DNA from 4 places in the Brevibacterium sp. 2SA genome. Region 3 is predicted to be linked to each of the others. Evidence: riboswitches for the same ligand, from Rfam matches in the RefSeq annotation. Region 3 holds a riboswitch; each other region holds the start of a gene.
What was found. A riboswitch is a leader RNA that binds a small molecule or an ion and turns the genes downstream of it on or off. The one in region 3 is predicted to bind thiamine pyrophosphate.
Positions count from the first base shown of each region.

Region 1: it holds a riboswitch for thiamine pyrophosphate, as region 3 does, so the genes downstream of both, thiM (hydroxyethylthiazole kinase) here and thiO (glycine oxidase ThiO) in region 3, are expected to answer to the same signal.
Region 2: it holds a riboswitch for thiamine pyrophosphate, as region 3 does, so the genes downstream of both, FFS20_RS08000 (ECF transporter S component) here and thiO (glycine oxidase ThiO) in region 3, are expected to answer to the same signal.
Region 4: it holds a riboswitch for thiamine pyrophosphate, as region 3 does, so the genes downstream of both, thiC (phosphomethylpyrimidine synthase ThiC) here and thiO (glycine oxidase ThiO) in region 3, are expected to answer to the same signal.

Region 1 covers NZ_SCMW01000022.1:45,861-48,058, reverse strand. Annotated here, with positions in the region: gene FFS20_RS09775 (ABC transporter permease) at 1-1,085, shown strand, start outside; TPP riboswitch at 1,172-1,275, shown strand; gene thiM (hydroxyethylthiazole kinase) at 1,263-2,123, shown strand; gene thiE (thiamine phosphate synthase) at 2,120-2,198, shown strand, end outside.
Region 2 covers NZ_SCMW01000016.1:7,005-9,202, forward strand. Annotated here, with positions in the region: gene FFS20_RS07995 (ABC transporter ATP-binding protein) at 1-818, opposite strand, end outside; gene FFS20_RS08000 (ECF transporter S component) at 818-1,447, opposite strand; TPP riboswitch at 1,473-1,581, opposite strand; gene FFS20_RS08005 (universal stress protein) at 1,662-2,198, opposite strand, start outside.
Region 3 covers NZ_SCMW01000006.1:30,686-32,883, forward strand. Annotated here, with positions in the region: gene FFS20_RS04155 (2-dehydropantoate 2-reductase) at 1-70, opposite strand, end outside; gene thiE (thiamine phosphate synthase) at 67-867, opposite strand; TPP riboswitch at 891-993, shown strand; gene thiO (glycine oxidase ThiO) at 984-2,180, shown strand; gene thiS (sulfur carrier protein ThiS) at 2,177-2,198, shown strand, end outside.
Region 4 covers NZ_SCMW01000095.1:1,038-3,235, reverse strand. Annotated here, with positions in the region: gene FFS20_RS17555 (M18 family aminopeptidase) at 1-645, shown strand, start outside; TPP riboswitch at 1,263-1,373, shown strand; gene thiC (phosphomethylpyrimidine synthase ThiC) at 1,370-2,198, shown strand, end outside.

The DNA of each region.
Region 1 (2,198 bases), on a different contig from region 3:
TCATCGTCTTCCAGTCGGCGAACAGCAACTTCCTCTCACCGGCGAATCTCGTCAACCTCTCCACCCAGGTCGCCTACCTGGCGATCCTCGCACTCGGGATCAACCTCATCCTCCTCCTCGGCGAGATCGACCTCTCGCTCGCCCAGCTCGGCGGTCTCGCCGCCTCGGTGCTCGGTGTCCTCGTCGTCCGGCAGGGGGTCCCGCCGGTGATCGCGGTGACGATCATCCTCCTGCTCGGCCTCGTCATCGGGGCGATCCAGGGCTGGTTCTTCGCCGTCGTCGGGATTCCCGCGTTCGTCGTCACCCTTGCCGGTCTGCTCGCGTTCACGGGGCTCACGCTCACGGTGCTCGGCACCCAGAAGAACCTCTCGATGGCCGATACGTTCGTCTTCGACTTCGCCAGCTACTACTTCCCGGCGTTCTGGGCCTACGTCTTCGGGGCGATCGCCGTCATCGGCTTCGCCGCCGGCATCATCCATTCGAAGCTGCGTCGGCACTCCGCAGGCCTCGACAGCCCGAGCTGGACGGCCGTCATCGTGCGCATCGTCGTCCTCGCGGCGATCGTCTTCGGCTTCCTCATCCTCGTCAACCAGGACTTCGGACTCGCGCTGCCGTTCTTCCTCATGATGGTCATCGCGATCATCATCGACCTCGTGCTGCGCAAGACCCGCTACGGACGCTCGATCTACGCCGTCGGCGGCAAGGTCGAAGCCGCCCGGCGCGCCGGCATCCGGGTGACGTGGGTGCGCATCAGCGTGTTCATGACCGCCGGGGTCCTCGCCGCCCTCTTCGGCTTCGTCAAGGCCGGAGTGACGACGAACGCCGGGTCGACGCTCGTGGGCACCCAGGACCTCCTCAACGCGATCGCCGCGGCCGTCATCGGCGGCACCTCCCTCTTCGGCGGGCGGGGGTCGGCGTGGGCCGCGGTCCTCGGGGCGTTCGTCGTCGGCGCGATCAACAACGGTCTCTACCTCATCGGCTTCAACTCCGATATGCAGCAGATCATCACCGCCCTCGTCCTCCTCACCGCCGTCGTCATCGACGCCGTCAGCCGGCGCGGACAGCGGTACGTCGGCAGGGGGTGAGGTCTGCTCCACCAGCGCCGAGGCGGGGGCGAGGTCAGGGGGTGACCCCACCTCACCCCCGCCTCGGCGATTTTGGTACAGTCATGGGCAATGACATGGGGTGCCCGGCGGCAGTCGCGCCGGGCTGAGAGGACACCCATCGAACCTGATCTGGGCCATGCTAGCGAAGGGATCGTCATGACTGACATCGATCTGTCGTCGGCGCACGCACGTCTGCGCGCGGCGAATCCGCTCATCCAATGCATCACGAACACGGTCGTGCAGCAGTTCAGCGCGAACGTGCTGCTCGCCGTCGGTGCGTCCCCGGCGATGCTCGACCATGAAGCCGACGCCGCACAGTTCGCGCACCTCGCCGGCGGTCTGCTCGTCAACTTCGGAACCGCGACGAACCAGCAGTTCCTCGCCGCCGACGCCGCGATCGGAGCCGTCACCGCGGACTCGACTCCGTGGGTGCTCGACCCGGTGAGCATCGGCGCAGTCGACCACCGCACCACCCGCATCCGCCGGGCCGCCGCCGATCGCCCGACCGCGATCCGCGGCAACGCCTCGGAGATCGCGGCCCTGGCAGGAGCCGGGGCCGGCGGGCGCGGCGTCGAATCCACCGACGAGGTCGACGCCGTCCTCCCCGCGGCGGCCGAGCTCGCACGGACCAGTGGGGCGATCGTCGCCGTCTCGGGCAGACGCGACGCGATCGTCGCCCACATCGACGGCGTCGATCACATCGCCCGTGTCGACGGGGGCCATGAGTTCATGCCGCTCGTCATCGGCACCGGGTGCTCGCTCGGTGCCGTGACCTCCGCCTACCTCGCCGCCGTGCCGCCGGCCGGTTCGAGTTCCGGTGCGGGGCCGGCCGGACTCGCGGCGTTCGAACAGTTCACCGCCGTCGTCGCCGCCCACGCCCACTTCGCCGTCGCCGGCGAAGCCGCAGCGGCCGGTGCCGCCGGACCGGGCAGCTATGCCGAACACTTCCTCGACGCCCTCTACACCACCGACGATGCGCGCATCGGTCAGGCACGGGTCGAAGTGACGAGAGCATGAGCGCGACGAGTGAGCGCCTGGCCGGCGTCGACGCCCGCCTCTACCTCGTCACCGATTCCGCCCAGAGCCGGGAGG
Region 2 (2,198 bases), on a different contig from region 3:
ACGAGCACCGGGGACCCGAGCCGGTCCTGTGCTCCGGTTCGCGCGGGCACCGTCCAGCGGTCGGTCGCGGTGGGGGACCCGGATTCGGGCAGCCAGATCCCGGTGGCCTTGAGCACCTCGGTGAGTGCCGGATCACCGAAGACCTCATCAGGGGTGCCGTGGGCGACGATGCCGGCGCGGCCGAGGACGATGACGGTGTCGACGTCGTCGCTCCACAGGCCCACCCGGTGCTCGACGACGATCATCGTCGCCGCAGTGGACTCCTGGACCGTGAGCACGGCATCGCGGACGGCCCTCGCCGAGACGGGGTCGATGTTGGCCGTCGGCTCGTCGAGGACGATGACCTCGGGTGCCATCGCATGGATCCCGGCGAGCGCGAGCCGCTGCTTCTGGCCCCCGGACAGTGCCGCCGTGGGGTGGGACTGGGGAAGGTCGAGGCCCATGGCGGCCAGGGAGGCGTCGATCCGCGCGTCGACCACCTCGGCGGGCAGACCGAGGTTCTCCATTCCGAACGCGACATCGTCACCGATGCGGGAGAAGATCACCTGCGAATTCGGGTCCTGGAGGACGAGCCCGGTGACACCTCGGCGGGGGTCGGGCGCGGCCTCGCCGACGAGGAACTCACCGCCTGACTCCCCGGCCTCGGTGGGCAGGACCCCGGCGATCGCATGGAGGAGCGTCGACTTCCCCGCCCCCGACGGGCCCAGGAGGAGAACCTTCTCACCTGGGGCGATGTCGAGGTCGACGGGGCCGACGGCGAGGCTGTCCCGATCGGCGTGCCGCCACGAGTATCCGTGGGCGCGGATCGGCAGGCCCATCAGCGCACGCGGCCGGAGGCGAAGGAGCTCAGCGCCCCGGTCTTGGCGATCGCGCGGTAGGCGTACCAGGCGCCGATGCCGGAGATGACGACGCCGGAGATCATCGCGCACACCGCGTAGGCGAGCTGGAAGTCGAACTGCCACTCGGCGTTGTAGAGGATGTTCTCGCTCACGGCCATGAACGCCGCGGCGACGAGTCCGGACAGCGCGGTCACCCACAGGGTGAACTTCCGGTAGCCGAAGGCGGCGAAGACGAGTTCGGCACCGAGGCCCTGGAGGAAGCCCGAGAGCAGCACCGTCGCCCCGAAGTGGGAGCCGAGGACGCCTTCGACGGCGGCGGCGAGGAGTTCGCACAGCAGCGCGGCCCCGGGTTTGCGGATGATCGCCCCGGCGAGCGGTCCGGCGAGCACCCAGAGGCCGGCGATGAGGCCGATCGAGGGCGGGAACGCCTGGAAGGCGAGTTCGATGCCCTTCCAGCTGGCGGCGAGCACCCAGAAGATCAGGCCCACGGCGATGCCGAGGACCGCGGTGACGACGTAGTCGACGACCCGCCACTTCTTCGTCGGCGGGGCCTGGGTGAATGCCGGTGCCGTCGTCGAGCGGGAACCGGGCGTGGTGGTGTTCGGCATAGCGCCTCCTCGTGTCTCAAGGAGGGGTAGAAGAGTCTCGACTTCCTTCGGCGGTGCTAGCCGCATCAGGTTCGAGGGTCTGCAGCGTCATCTGCACTCTCAGCGCCCTTGGCGGCGCTCCCCTGTCGTGTGCGCTCCACTGTACAACACCTGACGATCCCCGGCACCGCGCGTCTGCGGGGCCGGGGATCGTCAGGTGCGGTGGGGGAGGGACTCAGGCCGGGACGACCATGACCGGGCCTTCGGCATGGTGGAGGACCCCGCGGGAGACCGATCCGAGCAGAGCGGACTTCACGGCTCCGCGACCCCGAGTGCCGAGGACGGTCAGCTGCGCGGTCTTCGTCGCCGCCGACAGCAGCACTGCGGCATCGCCGATGAGCGCCGAGGTGGACACCTGGAGTCCGGGGAACTGGCTGCGCAGCTCTTCGGCGTCCTTGTCGAGTTCGGCTTCGATCTGCCGCTGCCGGCGATCGGCGACGTCACCGCCGAGTTCGAGCTCCGGGTACCAGTAGAGCCATTCCTCCCCGGACGGCAGCACTGTGACGATCTCCAGATCGGCGTTGCGCGAAGCGGCCGCCTCGGCGGCGGTGAACATCGCGATCCGCGCGCCCTCGGACCCGTCGACGGCGACGACGACCGGGCCGCTCGTGTCCCCGCGGTGCGCCGAATGGCGGGGGACGACGATCGTCGGGCAGTGGGCGTGCGGTGGCAGGGCCGTCGAGACCGACCCGAGCATGCGGCCCATGAAGCC
Region 3 (2,198 bases):
GCCCGGCTTCGACGAGGCGGGTGCCGAAGGCGCCGCCGGTCGCCCCGGCTCCGGCGATGAGGATTGTCACAGGGTGCCGTCCTTCGTGGTCGAGTCAGTGGTCGTGTCGGTGGTCGTGTCGGTGGTCGTGTCGGGGTCAGCGGAAGTCAGCTGCGCGCGCAGCCGAGCGGCCGCCTCGGCGGGGTCAGGCGCCTCGGTGATCGCGCGGACGACGACGATGCGCGTCGCCCCGGTCTCCTGCACCGCCCGGAGACGGTCACCGGCGGAGATCCCGCCGATCGCGAACCACGGCTTCTCCGTCCTCCCGCTCACCGCCGCCAGCGGATCGAGTCCGGCGGCCGGGCGGCCCGGCTTCGTCGGGGTCTCCCACACGGGGCCGACGCAGAAGTAGTCGATCTCCGGGTCGGCGGCTGCGGCGAGCGCCTGCTCGACCGAGTGCGTGGACCGGCCGAGGATGACGTCGTCGCCGAGCACCGTACGGGCCTGCGCGCTCGTCAGGTCGCCCTGCCCGACATGGAAGACGTCGGCGCCGACGAGGAGGGCGACATCGGCACGGTCGTTGACGGAGAAGAGCTTCCCATGCCGGCGCGCGGCATCGCGGAGGATCTCGAGGGCGGCGATCTCCTCCCGCGCTTCGAGACCCTTGTCGCGGAGCTGGATGATGTCGACGCCCCCGGCGTAGGCGGCGTCGAGGAACTCACCGAGGTCGCCTTGTTGCGTGCGGGCGTCGGTGCAGAGGTAGAGCCGGGCGGAGGCGAGCGCACGGGTCCGCGCGGCATCCGACCCGGAGGCGTCGCGGTCGACCGGGTGGCCCGCGTGCTCAGCAGGGGCGGTGACGGGGTCTTGCACTGCGGGAGACGTTGGCATCGTGGGAACCATGCTCCTAGAGTAGAGGAGTTCGCGGGAGCCTCGCTGGGAGGCTGAGAGGGCTTCGTGCCGACCGCCTCACCTGATGCGGGTCATGCCGCCGGAGGGAGAATCGCATGGACGTCATCGTCGTCGGCGCCGGGATCATCGGCCTGGCCACGGCGTGGGAGCTGCACCGGCGCGGGGCGGCCGTCACCGTCATCGATCCGCACCCGGGCACGGGTGCCACGTCGGCCGCGGCCGGGATGATCGCCCCTGCCGCCGAGATCGCGTGGGGCCAGACTCCGCTGTTTCCGCTCATGCGCGTCTCCGCCGACCTCTACCCCGACTTCACTGCGGCACTGACCCGGGATTCGGGGGCCAACCTCGGGGAGACGACGACCGCCACGCTCGTCTGCGCCGGGGACCGCGCGGATCTCACGGCCCTGCGCGAACTCAGCGCCCTTCAGTCCGCGGCCGGTTCCGACCTCGACCTGGTCACCGGATCCCGGGCCCGCGACCTCGAACCCGCCCTGGCTCCCGGTGTGTGCGGGGCCGTCCTCATTCCCGGCGATCATGCGATCGATCCCCGGCGGGTGACGCGCGCGCTGCTCACCGTCCTCGGTGACCGCGTCATCGAGGATCGGGTGACAGGGCTGGTCGGCGAGGAGGGGTCACCGGCCGGCGAAGCCCCGGCTCGGACGACCGGAGTCGTGCTCGCCTCGGGGCGCCGAGCCCGCGCCGATCAGGTCGTGCTCGCCGCAGGCATGGCGCACAATGCGATCGCCGGGGCTCCGCCGCTGCCGCTGCGGGCCGTCCACGGCGATGTCATCCGGCTCCGCTCGGACCCCGACGCGCCGCCGCTGCTCACCCGCACGATCCGGGGACTCGTCGCCGGTCGGCCCGTCTACGTCGTGCCGCGGCCCGATGGGGAGCTCGTCCTCGGGGCGACGTCCCGGGAGGACGGTCAGACCGGCATCCTCGCCGAGGGCGTCCACCGTCTCCTCCACGACGCCGAACGGCTCGTGCCCGGACTCCTGGGGTGTGAGATCACGGAGATCACCGCGCGAGCCCGGCCCGGTTCGCCCGACGACCTCCCACTGCTCGGCCGCAGCGACCCCGGTCTCGTCGTCTCCACCGGGTACTTCCGCCACGGGGTGCTCCTCGCACCGTTCGGCGCCCGCCTCGGCGCGGATCTCGTCCTCGGCGCCGACTCCGCGTGGCTGCCCGTCGGTGCGCGCGAGGCCGTGGCACCGGGACGGTTCGAGGCCGACCCGCCACCATCACCGCAGCCACCTGCTGCGCCACTGCTGACAGCAAGGAAGGGATCATGACCATCACTCTCAACGGCG
Region 4 (2,198 bases), on a different contig from region 3:
CTCTTCGGCGCCGCGGACGAGTTCTTCGCCTCCCCGAGACTCGACAACCTCCTCTCCGTCCACGCCGGGGTGACCGCGATGACGTCCCTCGACGCCGAGGCGCTCGATGCGGTGGCCCTGTTCGCCGGGTTCGACCATGAGGAGGTGGGGTCGAACTCGCGCTCGGGCGCGAGCGGGCCGTTCCTCTCCGACGTCACCGAGCGGATCGTCGCCGCCCTCTTCCCCGAGGCGAACCGCAGTGACTACCTCGCCGCACTGGCCGCCTCGGTGTGCGTGTCCTCCGACGCCGGACACGCCGCCCACCCGAACTACCCCGAACGCCACGATCCGCACGTGCGTCCGCGCCTGGGTGCGGGGCCCCTGCTCAAACTCAACGCCCAGCAGCGGTATGCCACCGATGCCGTCGGCACGGCGACGTGGGCCCGCGCCTGTGCAGCCGCCGGGGTCGAGTACCAGGACTTCGTCTCGAACAACTCGGTGCCGTGCGGGTCGACGATCGGACCGCTGACGGCCACCCGCATGGGCATGACGACGGTCGATGTGGGACCGGCGCTCTACTCGATGCACTCGGCGCGGGAGATGTGCGCGATCAGCGACGTCGTCGCGCTCGGCGCGGTCGCGAAAACGTTCCTCCAGGGGGCGTGAGGCGCCGCGCCTGCGGGAGCCGACACAGGGGGCGAGCGCTTGCTCGTTCAACGCAGCGCCTCGTTCACCCCTGAGCCTCACTCACCCCTGAGTCTCACTCAACACGAAGCGTGAATATCGCGTCCCCAAAGACGCGATATTCACGCTCCGTGTTGAACGAGCGCCGGCAGATTCGCCGAGGCGGCGATATTCACGCTCGCCGTTGAACGAGCACCCCGAGGACGAGCACCGGCGCACGCCCGCAGACACCCCGTCAGCGAAGTCGCGGGAGTGCGTCCGCCGAGGCGCGATGCTGCACGCACGATGACGCAGCGAGCGGGGCGCGCACGCACAATGCGCGTGGAAGCAGGCCTGCAGGCACGATGCCGCAGGCGTCCAGCGTGCGCAGGAATCCGAGGCGAGCCCACTGGGGTACTTCCCCCAGGGCGCGTCCGCTGGGCACGTCCACCGAGGCACGTCGGCAGGAGCCCGTCCACCGGGGCACACCCACTGGGGCGCGTCCACTTGGGCACGCTGAAACTGAGGCACCAAATCGGGCGACCGCGCGTCCACCGTCTCGCGCAGTGAACACCTGCCGCGGGTGATTTTGTGGCGGCGCCCACACCGTGATAGTCGTTGTGTGACCCCACGGGGGCCTTCGGAAGAGGGCTGAGATCGAGCTGAGACCGCTCGAGACCGTTGAACCTGATCCGGTTGATACCGGCGGAGGAAGAGAGGATCGCAGATGACTGCGCCCACCCCAGAAACCACCCGTCCCACCGTTGCCCCGCGCCCGACGGCACCGGCCGAGAACTCCGCGAGCACCCCCGCGGGTTTCGCTCTCGAGCAGTACCCCACCCATTCCCTGGCCTGGGTCGAGGACCGTGAGCACGGCATCCGCGTGCCCGTCACCCGCATCGACCTCGACGACACGAACGGCCGCCCCAACGAGCCGGTCCACGTCTACCGCACCGTCGGGCCCGGCGCCGTCCCCGAACAGGGCCTGCCCCCGCACCGCGCGGAGTGGATCGCCGACCGCGACGACACCGAGGACTACGCGGCCCGCGGCCACCTCATCGAGGACGACGGGCGGGCAGCCGTCCGCCGCGGCGCACCCTCCCAGCAGTGGCAGGGGCCCGACCGGACGCCTCGGCGCGCGAAGCCCGGACGCACCGTCACGCAGATGCACTACGCCCGGCAGGGCATCATCACCCCCGAGATGCGCTACATCGCGATCCGCGAGCAGTGCGACGTCGAACTCGTCCGCTCCGAGGTCGCTGCCGGGCGCGCGATCATCCCCGCGAACATCAACCACCCCGAATCCGAGCCGATGATCATCGGCAAGGCGTTCCTCGTCAAGATCAACGCGAACATCGGCAACTCGGCGGTGACGAGCTCGATCGCCGAGGAGGTGCAGAAGCTCCAGTGGGCCGCGAAGTGGGGTGCCGACACCCTCATGGACCTCTCGACGGGCAACGACATCCACACCACCCGCGAGTGGATCATCCGCAACTCCCCCATCCCCATCGGCACCGTGCCGATCTACCAGGCGCTTGAGAAGGTCGACGGCGACG